Regions from separate parts of the Undibacterium sp. SXout20W genome, predicted to be linked through region 1. Evidence: predicted binding sites of a transcription regulator. Region 1 holds the regulator's gene; each other region holds the start of a gene.

Evidence for each region. Region 1 encodes sigma-54, which starts transcription at its own class of promoters, with help from an activator protein. Its sites were predicted from a motif close to TGGCANGNAANCTGCTTT; they were not measured.
Region 2: a site for sigma-54 is predicted at 3,463-3,480, ahead of urtA (urea ABC transporter substrate-binding protein). Genes of this name have one in related genera too.
Region 3: a site for sigma-54 is predicted at 5,287-5,304, ahead of ACO0K1_RS12075 (PEP-CTERM sorting domain-containing protein). Genes of this name have one in related genera too.

Annotation. Positions count from the first base shown of each region.
Region 1 covers NZ_JBMPPH010000002.1:50,964-57,533, reverse strand. Annotated here, with positions in the region: gene ACO0K1_RS01935 (KpsF/GutQ family sugar-phosphate isomerase) at 1-372, shown strand, start outside; gene ACO0K1_RS01930 (KdsC family phosphatase) at 372-896, shown strand; gene lptC (LPS export ABC transporter periplasmic protein LptC) at 893-1,516, shown strand; gene lptA (lipopolysaccharide transport periplasmic protein LptA) at 1,555-2,121, shown strand; gene lptB (LPS export ABC transporter ATP-binding protein) at 2,143-2,907, shown strand; gene ACO0K1_RS01910 (RNA polymerase factor sigma-54) at 2,919-4,403, shown strand; gene hpf (ribosome hibernation-promoting factor, HPF/YfiA family) at 4,513-4,857, shown strand; gene ACO0K1_RS01900 (enoyl-CoA hydratase/isomerase family protein) at 5,020-6,114, shown strand; gene ACO0K1_RS01895 (ABC transporter ATP-binding protein) at 6,342-6,570, opposite strand, start outside.
Region 2 covers NZ_JBMPPH010000029.1:38,010-44,579, forward strand. Annotated here, with positions in the region: gene urtC (urea ABC transporter permease subunit UrtC) at 1-397, opposite strand, end outside; gene urtB (urea ABC transporter permease subunit UrtB) at 394-1,992, opposite strand; gene urtA (urea ABC transporter substrate-binding protein) at 2,156-3,409, opposite strand; gene ACO0K1_RS14280 (hypothetical protein) at 3,877-5,001, shown strand; gene ACO0K1_RS14285 (FGGY-family carbohydrate kinase) at 5,005-6,567, opposite strand.
Region 3 covers NZ_JBMPPH010000021.1:18,245-24,814, reverse strand. Annotated here, with positions in the region: gene ACO0K1_RS12090 (cellulose synthase subunit BcsC-related outer membrane protein) at 1-3,096, shown strand, start outside; gene ACO0K1_RS12085 (tetratricopeptide repeat protein) at 3,102-3,521, shown strand; gene aroG (3-deoxy-7-phosphoheptulonate synthase AroG) at 3,836-4,900, shown strand; gene ACO0K1_RS12075 (PEP-CTERM sorting domain-containing protein) at 5,349-5,900, shown strand; gene ACO0K1_RS12070 (retropepsin-like aspartic protease family protein) at 6,554-6,570, opposite strand, start outside.

The DNA.
Region 1 (6,570 bases):
AAAGATGTCATGCGTACAGGAGATGCTATTCCGTGTGTCGCTCCGGATACAAAGCTTACCTCTGCCCTCCTTGAAATCACAAAAAAAGGAATGGCGATGACGGCTGTTGTCGACACAGACCACCATATTGTCGGCGTCTTTACTGATGGTGATCTGCGGCGACTGATGGAAGGTGCTTGTGATTTCACGCAAATCAGCATCGCTGACGTGATGCACACCAAGCCACGCAGCATTCGCGCAGATCAACTCGCCGTCGAAGCCGTTGAGGTAATGGAAACTTATCGCATTAATCAATTACTCGTCACCGATGCACAAGGAAAATTAGTCGGCGCCTTACATATTCACGATTTGACCAGAGCGAAGGTGATTTAATGACTGACGCAACGACGAAAGCAGCCGCCATTAAGCTGATGATATTTGATGTCGATGGCATTTTGACTGACGGGAGTTTGCATTTTAGCGCCGACGGCGAAGCACTAAAAACCTTTAATGTTCTTGATGGTCAAGGTATTCGTCTATTGCAAAAAGCGGGGATCGCTACAGCAATTATCAGTGCACGACAATCCGCCATCGTCTCGAGGCGCGCCTCCGACCTTGGGATTACCCACGTCCGTCAGGGTATCCACGACAAAAAAACGGCATTTTTTGAGTTACTGGCTGAATTGAACTTCGACAGCAAAGAATGTGGTTTTATCGGCGATGATGTGATTGATTTACCCGTATTGAGCCGCGTAGGATTCGCGGCCAGCGTACCAAATGGACATCCGGAAGTTCGTTATCGCGTTGACTACGTGACAGTTGCGAGCGGCGGCAAAGGTGCTGTCCGCGAAGTCTGCGATTTTATTTTACAGGCACAGAATAAATACCAATTAGTTCTATCTGAATATTTAGCATGAAAGCGCAAATCACTATAGACCGGGCACGAATATGGATTGCAGTCGCAATCCTGGGGTTTATTGCGCTTGGCAGTTTTTGGATCGAAAATGCATTCCGCCAACGTGGTGTAGAAGATGCGCGAAAATCCATGATCCGTTTGGAGCCGGATTATTATGTTGAGAAATTCAACTTCATACGACTGTCTAATAGCAGTAAAGCCAATTATCATTTGACGGGCGAAAAGCTGATTCATCTTCCGCGTACCGATCAGTATGAGATTACCAATCCACGGATTAATAGCTTCGCTGACATGCGTCCGCCAGTAACTATCATTGCCGGACGGGCCATTGTTGATCAAAAATCTGACACCGTACATCCCAAGCGTGAACACGATGTCGTGCGTTTATATGACAACGTACTAGTTGAACGTCCGGACGGTGAAAATTCCCATGCAATGCGACTGGAAACGGATTATCTGACGCTTACACCGGATGATGACCTCATCACCTCAGATCATCAAGTCACTTTATTTACCGAAGGTATAGAAGCTCATGCGGTAGGTATGGTCGCCAACAATTCCACCCAGCACTTGGAGTTACTGAGCAAAGTACGTGCACGTTTAAAAAAACGTGGTAGTTGACAACTTACCTGACCAGACAAAAATTTAGAAAGTACATCATGCGCCTGACTCTCAATTCATCACTTCAAATTGTGAGCTCCATCCTGTTTGTGGGCCTGGGCTCATCGTTCGTTTTGCCTGCGTACGCAGAAAAAGCAGATAGCCAGAAAGAAATGGTTATTGAAGCAGAACATTTGACCAGCGATGGAAAATCGAACATCACAACGGCCACTGGCGATGTCCTGATTACCAAGGGAACACTCACCGTCAGAGCAGAACGGGCAATTGCGAGCAAAACACCAGATGAATTCCAACATGTGAAGTTCTTCAATAAGCCCGGCACCAAAGTCACTTTTCGTCAAAAACGGGACGGCGGCTCGAATCTTTGGGTAGAGGGCGAAGCTGAACGCGCCGAATATGACGAAAAAACAGAATTTGTAAAATTCATTGGTAACGCTAAAGTTCGCTATCTCGACGGTAAAAAAGTGACTGACGAACAAGAGGGCGAATACCTCTCGTATGACAGTAAAAATGATATTTTTGTCGGCACTAACGCAAGCAATGGTGCCGCCGTCTCTGGTGGTGGCAGAATTCGCTTAACCATCCAACCCAAAACCGATAAATAAAAGCGACTTAAGCAAACTAAGATGCAAACCAATAACTCTCAAAATATTAGCACGCTAGTGGTTAAAGGCCTTAAGAAACGCTACGGTGCGCGGCAGGTTGTCAGAGATGTCTCTCTGTCGGTCAAAAGTGGCGAGGTGGTTGGTTTGCTCGGCCCCAATGGCGCTGGAAAAACGACCTCGTTTTATATGATCGTTGGCCTTGTTGCATCTGATGATGGACGTATCAGTATTGACGGTACGCCAATGTCTGGTTTAGCGATCCATGAGCGCGCTGTACTGGGCTTATCTTATCTCCCCCAGGAAGCCTCTGTATTTAGAAAACTAACCGTCGAAGAAAATATTCGGGCAGTTTTAGAGCTACAAAAAGATAATAACAAAAAGTATTTATCTAGCGACGAAATTCAACGTCGGCTCGATGCGTTACTCGCCGATTTACAAATTGAAAAAATTCGTGAAAGCCAGGCCTTATCTTTATCTGGTGGTGAACGGCGCCGTGTTGAAATCGCCAGGGCGCTAGCAACTAATCCACGTTTTGTTTTATTAGATGAACCATTTGCCGGTGTCGATCCGATCGCCGTGATTGAAATTCAACGGATTGTTCGCTTCCTCAAAGAACGTGGTATTGGCGTCTTGATTACGGATCACAATGTGCGTGAAACCCTGGGTATTTGTGATCATGCCTACATCATCAATCAAGGTGCCGTTTTAGCAAGCGGAAAACCAGAAGAAATCATTGAAAATGAATCAGTGCGCCGGGTTTACCTTGGAGAGCATTTCCGCATGTGACGGAAAATATCATGAAGCAAAGTCTCCAGCTACGCACCTCCCAACATTTGGCGCTCACGCCACAATTACAACAATCGATACGGCTGTTGCAATTGTCGACTCTGGAATTACATCAGGAGCTGGAAAGCTTATTGATTGAAAATCCGTTATTAGAGCGTGTGGACGACCCGATGGATAATGCAGTTCGCCTTTTGGCTGACGGCGCAATCAATAGCGCCAGCTCAACGCCTGATGCTGGCATGGAAGTATCAAATGGCCAGGATAATCTCAACAATGGAGCAGAATCACCGTCAGACAACGAATTTACCGTCAATGACAGTGTCAGCGCCAACGAAGAGGAATGGAGCTTCAACGAGGCGCCCAATGGCCAATACAATGCCGAAGATGATGACGGACATCGGCAGTTAGAGGCTGCCCACATCGGCCTGCGCGAGCATTTACTCGAACAGATGCGGCTAAGTTTGCGCGAACCGCGTGACCTGGCTCTGGTGGAATTAATCATCGATGCGCTTAATGATGATGGTTATATGACGGAAACTTTAGAAGAAATTCATGCTGGTCTGCCCATCGATCTGAGCGTTGAACTTGAAGAATTACAGTTCGCGCTGTCGATGCTACAGAGTTTTGATCCGGCCGGTGTCGGCGCCAGAAGCCCATCAGAATGTCTGGCATTGCAGATCAAGCGTTTGCCACATATTCCGTTTGTGACCCGCCGTCTCGCATTGAATATTGTTGAAAATCAATTAAATTTATTTGCGCAACGCGACTTCACGAAATTAAAGAAAATTTTTGACTGTGATGACGAAGATTTGCGCGAAGCACAAATTGTTATACGAACATGTAAACCACGGCCAGGTAGCGACTTTGCGAAAACCAGTTCTGATTATGTTGTGCCTGACGTCATCGTTAAAAAAACGGCTGACGGTTGGCAAGTAGTGCTCAATCAGGATGTCATGCCTAAACTACGTGTCAGCAGTATGTATGCGAATCTGATGCGGCAACATCGTGGCGAAAGTGGGCTTAGTTCGCAGTTACAGGAAGCACGCTGGTTAATCAAAAACATGCGGCAACGCTTTGAGACAATTTTGCGCGTTGCACAAGCGATAGTAGAAAGACAGCGTAATTTTTTTACGCATGGTGCTGTCGCGATGCGCCCCCTTGTTTTGCGCGAAATAGCTGATACACTAGGATTACACGAGAGCACCATTTCTCGTGTTACGACCCAAAAATACATGTTGACCCCACATGGCATGTTTGAGTTAAAGTATTTTTTCGGCAGCCATGTCGCGACGGAAACCGGGGGGGAAGCATCGTCCACCGCGATACGAGCACTCATCAAGCAGTTGATAGGAGCAGAAGACCAGAAAAGCCCACTCTCTGACAGTAAAATCGCAGACATGCTGGGTGAACAAGGCATGGTAATTGCACGACGTACCGTCGCCAAATACCGCGAAGCCCTGAAAATCCCACCAGTGAGTATGCGTAAATCTTTGTAACATCGTCCTTGTATTTACGGTTTAAATTGCTATATATGATTTAGCTCAAAACATTTCTAATGAAACGAGCTTATCGTTATAGCAAGCAACATTACCATAGGAGCACAGTATGAATCTCACCATCAGTGGACATCACGTCGAAGTAACTCCTGCAATTCGCGAATACGTACATACCAAGCTGGAACGAGTCCGGCGTCACTTCGATCAGGTCATTGATATTGCCGTCATCTTGACGGTAGACAAGCTCCGGGAGAAAGAGAAACGTCACAAAGCCGATATTAATCTGCACATTAGCGGAAAAGATATTCATGTTGAAAGTCTGGCACATGATTTATATGCAGCTATCGATGCACTGGTAGACAAACTGGATCGTCAAGTGATTAAACACAAAGACAAAATCCAGGAACACCACCACGATGCCATCAAACACATGCCAGATCCGGCTTCGGCATAATTGCCACCTCCTGATTTATCAGGAACACTAAAACAAGGACGCTCTATAGCGTCCTTTTTTATTTGTTTCAGGATCAAAACTTTGCATTTCTAAAAGTCGTGACGACAACTCAAGTGAAGCATAAAATAGATGCTTCAACACGATCATTTTATTGGTACTCCTATGAGCGAATTCGTCGTCACCTCAGTTAAAAATCATATTGGCTTCATCACACTCGACCGCCCCAAAGCACTCAACTCTTTATCACTCGATATGGTACGTGCCATCACTGCCAGCTTGCTACTATGGCGTGACGATGACGATGTTCGCGCTGTGTTCGTTCACAGCAGTAGCGAAAAAGCATTTTGTGCAGGTGGTGACATCCGATTTTTTTATGATGTTGGCACTGCGACACCAAAAGGTGATAGTGCGCTGTTGGAAGATTTTTTTACTGAAGAATATGCACTTAATCATTTAATTCATTTTTATCCAAAACCGTATATTTCCCTGATGAATGGGGTTGTTATGGGGGGTGGCATGGGCATCGCACAAGCTGGGCCTGATTGTTCATTACGAATCGTTACCGAGCGCACTAAAATGGCAATGCCTGAAGTCAATATTGGTTTATTTCCAGATGTGGGTGGCGGCTACTTTTTGTCTCATACACCAGGACAAATCGGCACCTATTTAGGCTTAACAGGCGACATCATCGGTGCTGCCGATGCACTCTATGCGGGTCTGGCGGATGTGTTTATTCCAACATCTGAAATCCCTGCCCTGATAGACTTCCTAGGTAATAACGAAGCGGCAGATCTGCGTAAAGCAATTCACGAATTTGCATGTCCTTATGCAGCACAGGTTGAGCCTTCGCATAGCAAACTTGCTACACAGCGTGCCGAGATTGATACACTATTTTTTGGCGATAGCGCTAAGGACATCACTCAAAGGCTCGAAGAGAGCGATAGCGCCTTTGCTCAGACCACTCTGGCAACGATGGCTAAACCCTCGCCTTTACTCATCAGTGTCACTTTGGAACAACTGCGGCGCAGCGCTAGCATGTCGGTCTCAGATTGCCTTCGCATGGAAAGAACGATGGTGCGCCACTGTTTCAAACATGGTGAGGTTTTAGAAGGTGTACGTGCTTTGGTCGTCGACAAAGACAATCAACCGCAGTGGTCTCCAGCCAATTTATCGGACGTCACGCGCGAGATGGTATTGGACTTCTTCTCACCCGTATGGCCAGCATACGCCCACCCATTGCGCTCGTTAATCGGATAAGCAGATAAGCGGTTGAGCGGTTGAGCGGGTAAACGGGTCATTGAGTTATAGCATCATGCCTGTATGAATTGACATTGGTCGTTAATACCAAATCAGTCATCGGGTTAGCGGTTGCGCTAACCCTTACCTTCAGTGACACGACGACGTAGCGACATAAACTAAAGAAGGAACGATTGTTCCATTCCCGCCGCCAACAAGCGGGAACGCTACCGCAAGATGCCAGAACATCAATGCTGCGCATTTCCTCCCAGATACGCCGCCTTCACTGCCGGATCATTCTGCAAACTCGCCGCCGGTCCATGAACTGAAATCCGCCCATTCTCCAGCACATAACCGTAATCAGCAACCGCCAACGCGGCAGCGGCAAACTGCTCGACCAGCAACATCGTCATGCCTTCTTGTTTGAGACGCTGAATAATCCGGAACACTTCATCCACCAGAATCGGCGCCAATCCC
Region 2 (6,570 bases), on a different contig from region 1:
TCACCAATGCCATACAGTATAAAAAGCTATCGGTCATCGACCAATACCACGGATAGGTTTTCCAATCGAGGAACACCATAAAATCAGGTAAATCACTTTGATATACACCATCGTGTCCGATGGCACGCATCAAATACATACCGTGCGCATACGCCCCTAAGGCAAAAAATACGCCATGCCCGAGCGATAAAATGCCGGTATATCCCCACACCAAATCCAACGCCAACGCTGCCAGCGCATAGCACATAAATTTGGCGACAATGCCCATCACGTAAGCAGAGATATGCAGCGGATGTCCGTCTGGAAAGCTCAAATTTAAGATCGGCAATAAAACAGCAATCGCCGTCAGACCGAGAATAAATAACCAGGTGGTTCGCGGAAATAATTGATGCATCATTCAACACTCCTGCCTTTGAGTGCGAACAAACCTTGCGGGCGTCGCTGAATGAAAATAATGATCATGACTAGGATCACTATTTTTGCCATGACTGCGCCAGCAACAGGTTCTAAAAATTTGTTCACTTCACCTAAACCAAATGCGGCCAATAAAGTACCGGCTAATTGACCTACGCCACCAAGTACCACGACCATAAAAGAATCAACGATATAGTTTTGACCAAGATCAGGGCCCACATTACCTAACTGCGAAAGTGCGACACCGCCCAAACCTGCAATACCCGAACCGAGCCCAAAGGTCAGCATATCGATCTTACCGGTAGCAACGCCAACACAATCAGCCATCCGACGGTTTTGCATCGCGGCACGTACAAACAATCCGAGCCGCGTTTTATTGAGGATCAGCCATACCGCAGCGACCACAGCAAGGGCAAAGAAAATAATCACGATGCGGTTATAGGACAGTACCAAAGATCCGAGTACCGTCACACCGCCTGACATCCAGGCTGGATTCGCGACTTCGACGTTTTGAGCACCAAAAATAGTCCGCACTGTTTGCATCAGAATCAGGCTGATACCCCACGTACAGAGCAGGGTTTCGAGTGGGCGACCGTAGAGCCAACGAATCACTGTGCGCTCCAAAAAAATACCAACGAGACCCGATACTAAAAATGCTGCCGGTACCGCTAACAATAAATAAGCATCGATGGCTTGCGGGAAGAAATGTCGAAAAAATAGTTGGCAAGCATAGGTGGTATAAGCACCGATCATTAATAGTTCGCCATGGGCCATATTGATGATTCCCATCAGGCCGAACGTAATTGCCAGACCAAGTGCCGCCAACAATAGAACGCTGCCTAAGGAAACACCATAAAAGAGATTGCCGATGATTTCTGTCCGTGCGAGTTTAGTGTCCAAAGCATGCAACGTCGCGACGACTTCAACCCGGATACTTTCATCGGGCTCCGCATAACTACCATCAGGATTGCGCTTTAACATTGCCTCTAAGATTGGCTTTAAATTGGCGTTGCTCGTTTCCGCCAAGCTTTTCACTGCGGCCTTGCGGGCAACCGGATCGGAGGATTGTAAGTTTGCTGTGGCAATGAGTAACTGAAGTTGCGCCTTAATTTCAGTGTCATTTTCCTGCAAATAGGCTTTCTGCAATAACGGTAACTGTTCAGCAGTGGCTTGCTGTTGCAAATCATGGACGGCGGTTAACCGAGTTGATTTATCCTTAGAAAATAACTTCATCCCAGACAAAGCACTCTCCAACGCACCACGCAGACGATTATTAATGACCAGCACATCGGCACCCTCTGGTAACGCACTCGCTTTACCAGTAGTCAAATTAGTCGTAGCTTCTCCATCTACCTCGTAGACGACATTATCTTTGAGATAAATATTTTCATTTTTCAAGGCACTTAAAACTCGTGCTGCCTCGTCATTCGCCAGCGCAGCGATTGCATTGACGGCGACAATCCGGGCATCTGGGTCATCACCCGCCAAATCAAGCAACAAGTGCTGATCGATCATTGCCTGTGCACTACAGCAAAAGACCATGCCCAGCACCATGCTAAGGATTTTTTTTATGTTCATAGAAGAAGGCTTGCAATGTGCTTTCATTAAAAGCGAAAACGAACGACGATAGAGTCAGTAATGAATGTCAGTAACAAACGCCAATAACGAAGACCAGTAACGGCCGCCAGTGATCAACCTGAACTCTGACGGCCATGCTGAATGAAAAATCAGTCGCGGAAAATTACAGTTTTTGCTTACCTTCATTACCCTGGATGTATGGGCTCCATGGTTGTGCGCGAATTGTTTCTTTGGTTTTGTAGACAACACTGAACTGGCCATCGGCTTTAATTTCACCGATCATCACTGGCTTATGCAGATGATGATTCGTTGCGTCCATCATCAATTCAAAACCTGATGGTGCTTTGAATTTCTGACCACCCATTGCGGCAATCACTTTGTCGGTGTCGGTAGATTTTGCTTTTTCTACTGCTTGCTTCCACATGTAAATACCGACATAGGTTGCTTCCATCGGATCATTGGTCACGACAGTTGCTGCATTCGGTAGATTTTTGGCGGCAGCGTAAGCTTTCCATTTTTTAATGAATTCTGTATTGACCGGATTTTTAACCGATTCAAAATAATTCCATGCGGCCAGATGACCAACCAATGGCTTCGTATCGACGCCACGCAATTCTTCTTCACCCACCGAGAAAGCAACGACGGGCACATCGGTCGCTTTTAAGCCAGCATTACCCAATTCTTTATAAAATGGGACATTCGAATCGCCATTAATTGTCGAAATAACGGCAGTTTTTCCACCCGCTGCAAACTTTTTAATGTTGGCCACAATCGTCTGATAATCGGAATGTCCAAACGGTGTGTAGACTTCATCTATATCCGTGTCTTTCACACCCTTGCTGTGCAGGAAAGCACGTAAAATTTTGTTTGTCGTACGTGGGTAGACATAATCGGTTCCCAACAAGACGAAGCGCTTGGCTCCGCCACCCTCTTTGGACATCAAGTATTCCGTTGCCGGAATTGCTTGCTGATTTGGTGCAGCGCCCGTGTAGAACACATTTTTTTCGAGCTCTTCACCCTCGTATTGCACTGGGTAAAACAATAAGCTATTCAATTCTTTGAATACTGGTAACACGGATTTACGTGATACGGATGTCCAGCAGCCAAAGACCACAGAAACTTTATCCTGCGCCACTAACTGACGCGCCTTTTCAGCAAACAAAGGCCAGTTCGATGCCGGATCGACGACCACGGGTTCCAGTTTTTTACCCAACACGCCACCGTGTGCGTTAATCTCATCAATCGTCATCAAGGCGACATCTTTTAATGAGGTTTCTGAGATTGCCATTGTGCCGGACAAGGAATGCAAAATCCCTACCTTAATCGTATCTGCGGCGACGGCTTGCGACATCCAGCCTGCGCTTGCTAAAGTCATTACAGCCAAAGCAGTTGCTTTTAAAACGGTGCGACGTGTCATGATTTCTCCTAGTGATGGTTAAATACAAAAAGACTACGAGCTTCATCATCCAGTTAGCATTAAGTGTGCCAGCTTGCGCAATGCAATATATTTTCTTGCCGCTCTCTCCCTATGAAAATCACAGATTTGATACCGAATTTAAAATACGATTTATTGTCGATATCAAGATAATTCCGTGGCATTTTATCGTTCAACGTCTCGCATCAAAATTGCACTCAAATCAAACAATCTCGTACATCGCACAAATTCGGTGAGCGCAAATGACCTTTACGGTGCATCCACCTTATTTGTTTGCAACTATTTACAAAGATCAAAAAAAAACGCACCAAAGTTACCCCAAAAAAAACTTACTTTAAGGAACGTACGATGAATCACCGTGCGGAGATCGTGGCGAATAAAAAATGAGCTCAAGCTTTGCCAAGGTCTGTCGATAATTAGCAGAGTTACCCAACATCTTGGAGACTGAAATGATCATCAGTTCATCTCAGGTTGCAATGCAATCGTGGCAAAGTGTCAGTACTCAGTTCAGTTCTAAACAAGAACTAAGACTATTTGCGGGGGCGGCTGATGATACGCCGGACAAATTAAGCAGTATGCCGGATAATTCAACGTTGGTGCAGATATCCGATGTCGGGAAGGCCGCACTGGCGACTTTTGATTTAGCGAACGCCAATTCGGCATCAAATGCCCGACAAGCCTCACCCTCTGCAGCCAATGCAACAAACAATAATGATGCCTACGCCAGCCTGGATCCCAAAATGCAATCGCTGATCGAGATATTGCAAGAAATTTTTAGGCTGACCATACACCTCATCAATCCAGCCAATTTTTCGCACGCTGATCAGCCAACGAATACCGCCTCAATGCAAGCATCGACGTCACAGGAGGCCGGCGCTATCTACAATGCGCAAACCACCTCACTACAAACGACCAGCACCAATTTTAGTGCCGAGGGTGAGATTGAAACCAGTGACCATAAAATAATTCACTTTGATATGAACCAGTCGTTACAAACGACACGACAAGAAACCAACTCCGTCACGATCAAATCTGGCAGTGCTTTGAAAGATCCTTTGGTGATCAATTTTTCAAGCAACTCGGTTCAGTTGAGTCAACAGAATTTTTCGTTCGATCTGAATAACGACGGCAAGCAAGTTTCTATGCCATTCATTCAGGGCGGTGGCTATCTGGTATTTAATCCTGACAGCAGCGGAAAAATCACCGACAAAACACAATTATTCGGTCCTGCTACAGGCAACGGTTTTGCCCAACTTCAGTCACTGGCAAACCACTTTGAAAATCATAATATGAATAATGGTTGGCTGGATGAAAGCAATCCAGCCTATAGCCAGTTGGGTGTTTTAATTGAAGGTAGCAATGGCAAACCACAATTTATCAGTCTGCAGCAAGCCGGCATAGGTGCCCTCTATCTCGGCAACGCCAGCACGCAAACAGCGATTGGCGGCAATAGCGCAACTTCAGGAGAATTAGAATCATCCGGCCTATATTTAAATAACAACGGTACCGTCGGTAGCATGCAAGATGTTGAAGTGAACACTACGCCATTAAATAATTCTGGCCGATCATATTAAACGTTAGTGCATTTTCGGATAACCGGTAATCTGCTGAATTTCTTTATACAAAGGTTGTAAGCGCGCATACATCTTTTGATAGACGCGATGGTAAAGCTCGTTGTAAATCTGGTGATGATGCGCAATCGGCTCGAACGTTTTTCCTATCCGTGTCATCGCACGCACTGCTGTATCAAAATCAGGATGCAAACCTAACCCGACTGCAGCATCTATCGACGCTCCCAGGCCTGATGTCTCATAAATATGCGGACGAGACGTGGGCAAACCAAAAATATCTGCTGTCAATTGCATTGCAGCATCACTTTGTGAGCCACCACCAGAAATTCGCAATTCAGTGATCGCGACACCGCTTCTCTTTTCGATTCGTTCTTTACCTTCACGCAGCGCATAGGCCAGGCCCTCAAGGATCGCGCGATACATATGAGCACGCGTATGCACGTCGCCAAAACCTATCATGGCGCCTTTAGCCTCTGGTCCAGGTACCTTAATGCCGGGCGTCCAATACGGTTGCAACATCAATCCCATAGAGCCTGGCGGCACTTCATTTACCAGCTCGTCAAACAACGCCTCAGCAACCACACCCTGCGCTACCGCTTGCGATTGTTCGTGATGACCAAATTGCTCTTTAAACCAATTTACCATCCAATAGCCGCGGAAAATTTGCACTTCCGTACTATACGAACCGGGAATAGCGGCTGGATAAGGCGGGATAAAGGGCGTCACCTCCAGATATTTTTTGCTGGTCATATTGATCGTCGCGGTCGTGCCATAACTAAGGCAGCCGATATGCGGCTGCTGGCAGCCAGCGCCAATGACTTCGCAGGCCTTATCCGCAGCGGCGGCCACAAGTGGCGTGCCAGCTAAGATGCCGGTTTGTGCAGCGGCCTCCGGTGAAATGCTGCCCATGATCGTACCGGGACGAACAAGTTCAGACAGGGTTTCCGCTTTTATTGCCAGTGCTTGCCATTTCCAATCAAACTTACTGGCCCATTTCAGACGTTTATAATCAAAAGGCAAATAGCCGACTTGTGAACCAATGGAATCAATAAATTTGCCGCACAAACGATAGTTCAGATAACCGGACAGCATCAGGTAATGCGCCGTTTTATCCCAAATCTCCGGTTGATGTTGTTTAATCCAGTTGGTCTCTGCTTCACCACGAAAGAAATTAATCGTATCGCTGACACCAGCAATTTTGAAGGCAGTCAACCATAATGGATTCACTGGCGGAACCACGTCCGTTCGTCGCTGATCCAACCAGGTTATCGCCGGACGTAGCGGCTGACCGTGTTGATCGAGATTAATCATCGTGCCACGTTGCGTAGTCACTGCCACGCCATGCAAAGTGTCTGGTGAAATGCCACTTTCGCCCCATAAGCGTTGGCATGCGGTGCAGACGGCTTGCCAATAATCTTCAGGATGATGTTCCGCCCATCCAGGTTGAACTGAAAAATAAGCCTCCAGATGTACCTGTGATTTCGCGACGATGTTGCCGTTAAGATCAAACAGAATCGCACGGACACTTTGAGTGCCATTATCGATCGCTAAAATATATTTCTTATCCATATT
Region 3 (6,570 bases), on a different contig from region 1:
CGCGTATTCAACCAAGATAAAACCGACATGCGTGCATTGGATGGTTTAATTGGAATCTATGACGTCCAAAAACGGCTTTCTGACATGGAGGCATTGGCGCCCCATATGTTGCCAAGGCAACTCGCTATTCTGGAAAATCTGAAGTCGTCATTGTTGGCTGAAAAGGCGAAACAACTCGAAGCGGCTGGCGACATTAATGGCGCTCAATTGGCTTTGGAAGATGCGATTTTGATTAAGCCGGACGATGCGTGGTTGCGCATGGCATTGGCGAAAATTTACTTGAAGCGAAATATGCCGGGTCAGGCGCAGGCACTGCTTGATGCCTTAACCAACGTCGAAAAACCAGAAGCTGAGGCACTGTATGTCAGTGCGCTATTGAGTCAGTTACAGCAACTCTGGTGGGAAGGTATGATTACGCTGGAACGTATTCCAGCCAATGCCCGTAGATCAGAAATGTACACGTTGCAAAAGCGGTTATGGATTCGTGTTCAGCTTGATCGTATCGACCTTTTAAATAAACACGGTAATGTTGAACAGGTTAAACAAATTTTAGCCGCAATCGAAGCCGCTGCTGGAAAAGATCCAGAATTTATCGGCACGGTTGCCGCGCTTTATATCAAGCTTGGCGATACAGATCGTGGATTTGCGATTATCCGCCAGGCAGTGCAGGATAGCCCTAAGCCTTCCGCCAGCTTGTTACTTCAATATGCAACGACGCTGTTGCAAGTAAATCAAGAAGCTGAACTGGAAGCGGTGATGCGCAAAGTTGCCGCGATGCCGAATTTGACTGAGGATGAAGTTACCTCGTTTAAACAGCTGCAAAAAGCGTTAGCAATGCGTTATTCCGAGCGTGCCCGTGAAGCTGGCGATTATGCATCTGCCTATACCTACATACAACCGATGTTGATTACTACACCGGACGATAATTTGTTATTGCTGACCTTAGCACGAATTTATTCTTCGTCTGGTGATGTTGATTCCGCGACCGAGTTATATACCAAAGTATTAAAGACAGAGCCTGACAATCCAGAAGTTTTACAGGGTCTGGTGTTTGCCGCCATTCAGGTGAAGGATTTTAAAGGTGCAGAGGAAAACCTTGATAAGTTAATGCGCTTGCAGCCGGATAATCCAAGGTTTATCGCGTTAGCCGGTAATGTCGCCAGAGCTCAAGGGCAAAATGGCAAGGCACTTGGTTACTTTAAAAAAGCGCTGGCAATGGAGCAAGCACAAAGACCGTTATCTGGAGCATCGGATAACACTGGTGCTGGTGGCTTGCGTTTAGTCGATCCCGCGCCAACAGTTGTCAACGTAGGTAATTTTAAAGTGAATCCCTTTGCCGATCGTAAATCGGATACGGTCGTAGATAAAGCTGTTGCAGGACCGATCTTGCGTGAAGTACCACAACTGCCTGCACAATATAGCTTGCCAACTTTGGCAGGATCCAGGACGGTTGCACCAGCTACCGTGACTGTTCCAGCCGTTGCTGCCGGCGTCATGACAAAATCAGCGGTGACATCAACCAACGCGATAGTGAACTCGGCGCCGATTGCAGCGGCTTACTCTGCTCCTGCAAGTACAGTCAATGTGCCAGGCACTAACGCTCCGGCACTCAGAAGTGTGCCTGCATTACCTGCGAGTCAGGCTGCGAGTCCAGCTTTAATGATGCCAGCGTCACCGATGTCAACTACCTCAAACACGACATATAGTGCAGTTAATGCGACAGTGCCTCGATCGGCCGGGCAAAATGTGAACCTGGCGAGTGCCACAACGCTGACGTCTGGAGCCCGTGTGAGTGCGACATCGCCTGGTTCTGCTAAGAAGCAGGCAGTACAAAATGTAAGCCCGGAAGAAGAAGCATTAATGAAAGAGATAGATTCACTCAATGAACTTAATCGTTCAGAGGTGACGGTTGGTCTCGCCTCGAGAGCGCGAAGTGGGCAGAGCGGTTTGTCGCAATTAAAAGATACAGAAATGCCGATGGAAGCTCACCTGTCTACTTTGGGCTATGGACAATTTGGATTGAAAATCATTCCGGTCGTCATTGATCCGGGTGTTTTATATTTGAATGACCCGAATACTGGCGGCTTATTTGGTAAGAATGTGATTTTGAGCCAGCAGGCCCAATACGCCAAAGTACCATTTACAACGATTGCACAACAACAAGGCTTGTCGAATGCTGCATCCATCGATCAGATAGCGAAAGGTGTCGCCCTCAGCCTGAGTTATGAACTCTCCGGTTTTAAATTGGATATAGGTTCGAGCCCGATCGGTTTCCCTATCAAGAATGTTGTTGGGGGCGTCCGGTGGAGTACACAGGTTGACGATCTTACCTTTACTGCAGAACTTGCTCGTCGGTCAGTCACAGACAGTTATTTATCCTATGCCGGTGCAAAAGATACGGTATATGGTTTAAGTTGGGGCGGCGTGACCAAAAATGGTGTGCATCTGGACGTTGGTTATAATGCAGACGACGGTGGCGTCTATGGTGGCCTTGGGTTTGCTGAGCTGTTAGGAACGAACGTTGTTAACAATTCGATGATCGATTTCGGCGCTGGTGCGTATTGGCGAGCTTATAAGACCAAAAATACGAACGTCACTGTTGGTGTGAATTTGACGACCATGTTCTATAAGAAGAACCTGCAAAATTTTACGTATGGTAATGGGGGCTATTTTAGTCCGCAGTCTTATTACGCTTTGAATTTTCCAGTCGAAATCAGTGGCCGCAATGGAAAGTTGTCGTATCAGCTAGGAGCGGCCGTAGGTGTGCAGTCTTTCAGAACTGACTCAGCTCCTTACTATCCTTTGGTGAGTGCGGACCAGACGTCTTTGGAGTTGTTTGCAGCAGCTAATCCCAAGATTGCCATCAATACATCTTATGCGGCGCAAAACCACACTGGCGTGCAGTATCGCTTAGCCGGTGCAGCAGAGTATTTAATTAGTCCGCACTTTGCATTCGGCGGCCGCTTGTCGGTTGATAATTCGGGTGACTTTACTGATGCGGCAGCGCTGGTGTATTTGCGCTACACGTTTGAACCAAAACGTGGTCCAGTATCGTTCCCACCTGTGGTGCCAAAGCCGTATTACTTAGGGAATTAATGCGTATGTATCCAATTTTATTACGCTCTTTATGTGCACTTCTGTTAGCGGTTGTGTCTGGTATTTCGTGGTCAGCCGATTTGCAGAGCGAGGGTAGACTTCAACTGTCGCAGGGAGATAACGCAGAGGCAAGTAAAAAATTTGCCGAAGCGGCAAAAATTAACCCGTTTGATCCGTCTGCATTAAACAATCAGGCAGTTGCTGTCGCAGCACAGGGTGACTATGAAAAAGCCTTGTATCTGCTAGAACGCGCCGTTCGCTTGGGACCTGGACGCGCTGACATTGTTGCTAATTTAAAAGAATTGCGTCGTTGGGTTGGTCGTAATGCTCCTCAAATTAAAATGGCAGAGAAAAGTAATCCTGTGATGAATGTTTATCCTGATGGCGATATTCCACCGGAACCACCAGCATTGTGGAAGAAATAAGCGAAAATTATGATTTTTGGGCTTGCTAATTGCAAAATTTTGATGCAATATCAAACCCTGACTTTTAAACTTTTATCAAAATTAAATACAGGCAATTAAGCCAAGTACCTAATTTCATGAAAATGACCCATTTCTTTTTCTTTTTTTACTTTAGCTATTCCCAGCCTGAGGCGGTCGGAAGAAGGTAAGCGCGCAAAGAAAAAGAGCCCAACCAGAATTCTTAAAAACCGCCAGATATGGCGGTTTTTTTTTGCCAGTTTTTATCAATTGCAATTTAATTACATAATCTTAATTTGAAATACACAGGAGAAAATATGCAGCGCACCGATGATTTACGTATTCGCGAAATGAAGGAACTGGTTCCGCCATCACATTTAATCCGTGAGTTTTCCTGCTCGGAAAAAGCTTCAGAAACCGCCGCCAATGCCCGCACTGCTCTGCATAGAATTTTGCATGGACAGGATGACAGGTTGATGGTCGTAATCGGGCCGTGCTCAATCCACGATACGCAAGCGGCTATGGAATATGCGCGCAAACTTGCAGTCCAACGTGGGCGTTTTGCGGGCGAGCTTGAAATTGTGATGCGCGTCTATTTCGAAAAACCGCGCACGACGGTTGGCTGGAAAGGTTTGATTAATGACCCCTACATGGACAATAGTTTCAGAATCAACGATGGCCTCCGAATTGCGCGTGAACTGCTATTGAACATCAATGAATTAGGCTTGCCAGCGGGGACAGAATATCTGGACGTAATCAGTCCACAATATATTGCTGATCTGATTAGTTGGGGCGCTATTGGTGCTCGTACTACTGAGTCACAAGTCCATCGAGAATTAGCCTCTGGTTTATCGTGCCCGGTAGGATTTAAAAACGGTACGGATGGTAACGTCAAAATTGCCGTCGACGCGATTAAGGCATCGTCGCAGCCGCATCACTTTTTGTCCGTCACTAAAGGTGGCCATTCAGCGATTGTTTCAACCAATGGTAATGAGGATTGCCACATCATTTTGCGTGGTGGTAAAACGCCAAACTATGATGCTACTAGCGTCGAAGCTGCCTGTAAAGATATCGCCAATGCGGGATTGGCGGCACGCCTGATGATCGATGCGTCGCACGCAAATAGTTCCAAAAATCCTGCCAATCAAATTCCTGTGTGCGCTGATATTGGCAATCAGATTGCTGCGGGCGACACACGTATTGTCGGCGTCATGATCGAATCCCATCTGGTTGCTGGTCGCCAGGACCTGGTGCCGGGTAAAGAATTAATCTATGGCCAATCTGTCACCGATGGCTGTATTGATTGGGATTCCAGTGTTGCCGTTTTAGAAGGCTTGGCAAATGCGGTAAAGCAGCGCCGTCTGGTGCAATCAGCGGTATAAAAAAAATTAAATTCAAGCGGTTAATGCAGTCTGGAGAAATTCAGATGTGTAAAAAGCACCTCACGGCGGTTCAATCAAAAACTTGCTAAGACGCGAGCTTTGTGAGGATTACTGTTGGGTGCTTTTGTGTTTTCAAGATGCGTCCAAAGACCCACCAGGCGTCGTCGGATGCTACTTTTGTAAAATTTATTTAAAATTAACGGAAAAAGTTTGGCGGACGCCTGAAAATAACTTTTTTCTTCGCCTTTTAATTGGGCTGAACTTGATTATTCGTCATGAAATAAGGAGTAAAGAAAAATTAATTAAAGATTAAGTCAATGTCGAAATTTTTTACATTAGTTAAATTAATTTTATGTAACGTATTGATTTATATAATGTTTATCTGCGGGAACAGTATTTGCTTCAAAAGATTGCATTGATTTAGATTTTCTCTTTTGAAAGCATTTCCATGAATAAATTTCTTTCCCGTGCAGTACTGGCATTCGCTGTTTGCGTTCCGCTTGTATCGCAGGCTACGGTGATTGACTTTAGCACACTGAGCACAACTCATGCTCAGGATAGTGCAGTCGACGGCTCCACGTGGGCATCGCTCGGTCTTAATTTATCAAGTCCACAAGGCTTGGTTACCGCATGTGAAGGGGCTTGCTTGTCGGCAGGTGCGGGCACGTACGATGGTGAAGTCGATGGTTGGTTCTCTGTTCCATCGACAAGTACGCTTGCCACGGTAAATAAACTAACCATCAGTACATTAACTGGTAACTCTATTACTCAGTTGTTCGATATCTCAAACAATGTAATAGCTACCTACTCGGCAGATGTAAATTATTCTGGAACGGTTGGTGTTGCGCGTTTTTCTACTTTGGAAAATGTCGATGCCTTCACTAGTATCTCTTTCGATACTATTGCCCCAGCACCTTCTGATGTCCCTGAACCTGCGAGTCTTGTCCTGGTAAGTTTGGGGCTCTTGGGTTTCGCGGCAGCGCGTCGTCGCAAACAGTAAGATTGCGATATCTGAAAACTGAGTCCCGGGTTTATCACTCGGCTCAGTTTTTTTCATTTAGCTTACTTACTCTTACAGCGAACACCTCAAGGTTTGCCACTGTAGCAATCTGGCTTAATAGGGCGTCTAAATGACTCAAGCCTGGTGACAAATCGATTATCGCCATCCTAAGTAGTCTATCAATGTGTCAACTAGCACGACATACTAAAAAGCTAAGATTTTGATCATCATGATTGATGATCAAAATGATCAAAATGATCAAAATGACCGGGATATTCTAATACTGCTTCGTTTTCAAGTGCACTGAATAGAAATCATGACACCTGAATCATGATTTTTTTACTGTTTTTATGACTGATTTATGGTGGTTCTGCGCATAAGCTGGCTCGTTTTGATTCAACGCGAGCATCAAAGTGGAGCGTTGTACTTTTATTCGAGCCATCAGTGCCGTATTGCTTGCAGCTGTAACGCTTGCGAGTGCAGTTTGCATTTAATAAATCGCTGCAGGTGCCATTGCTGCGTTGGAGCAAATTCGTCGTTAAATCGACATCGTCGCTGGATATTGAGTTAAATCTTTGTATCACGACGTCGATGGGAGAAAAACCAACGATCGACGTTCGTGTTCTGAATTGGATGATTTCTGAAAAAGTAGTTCAAAATCGCTTGGTCA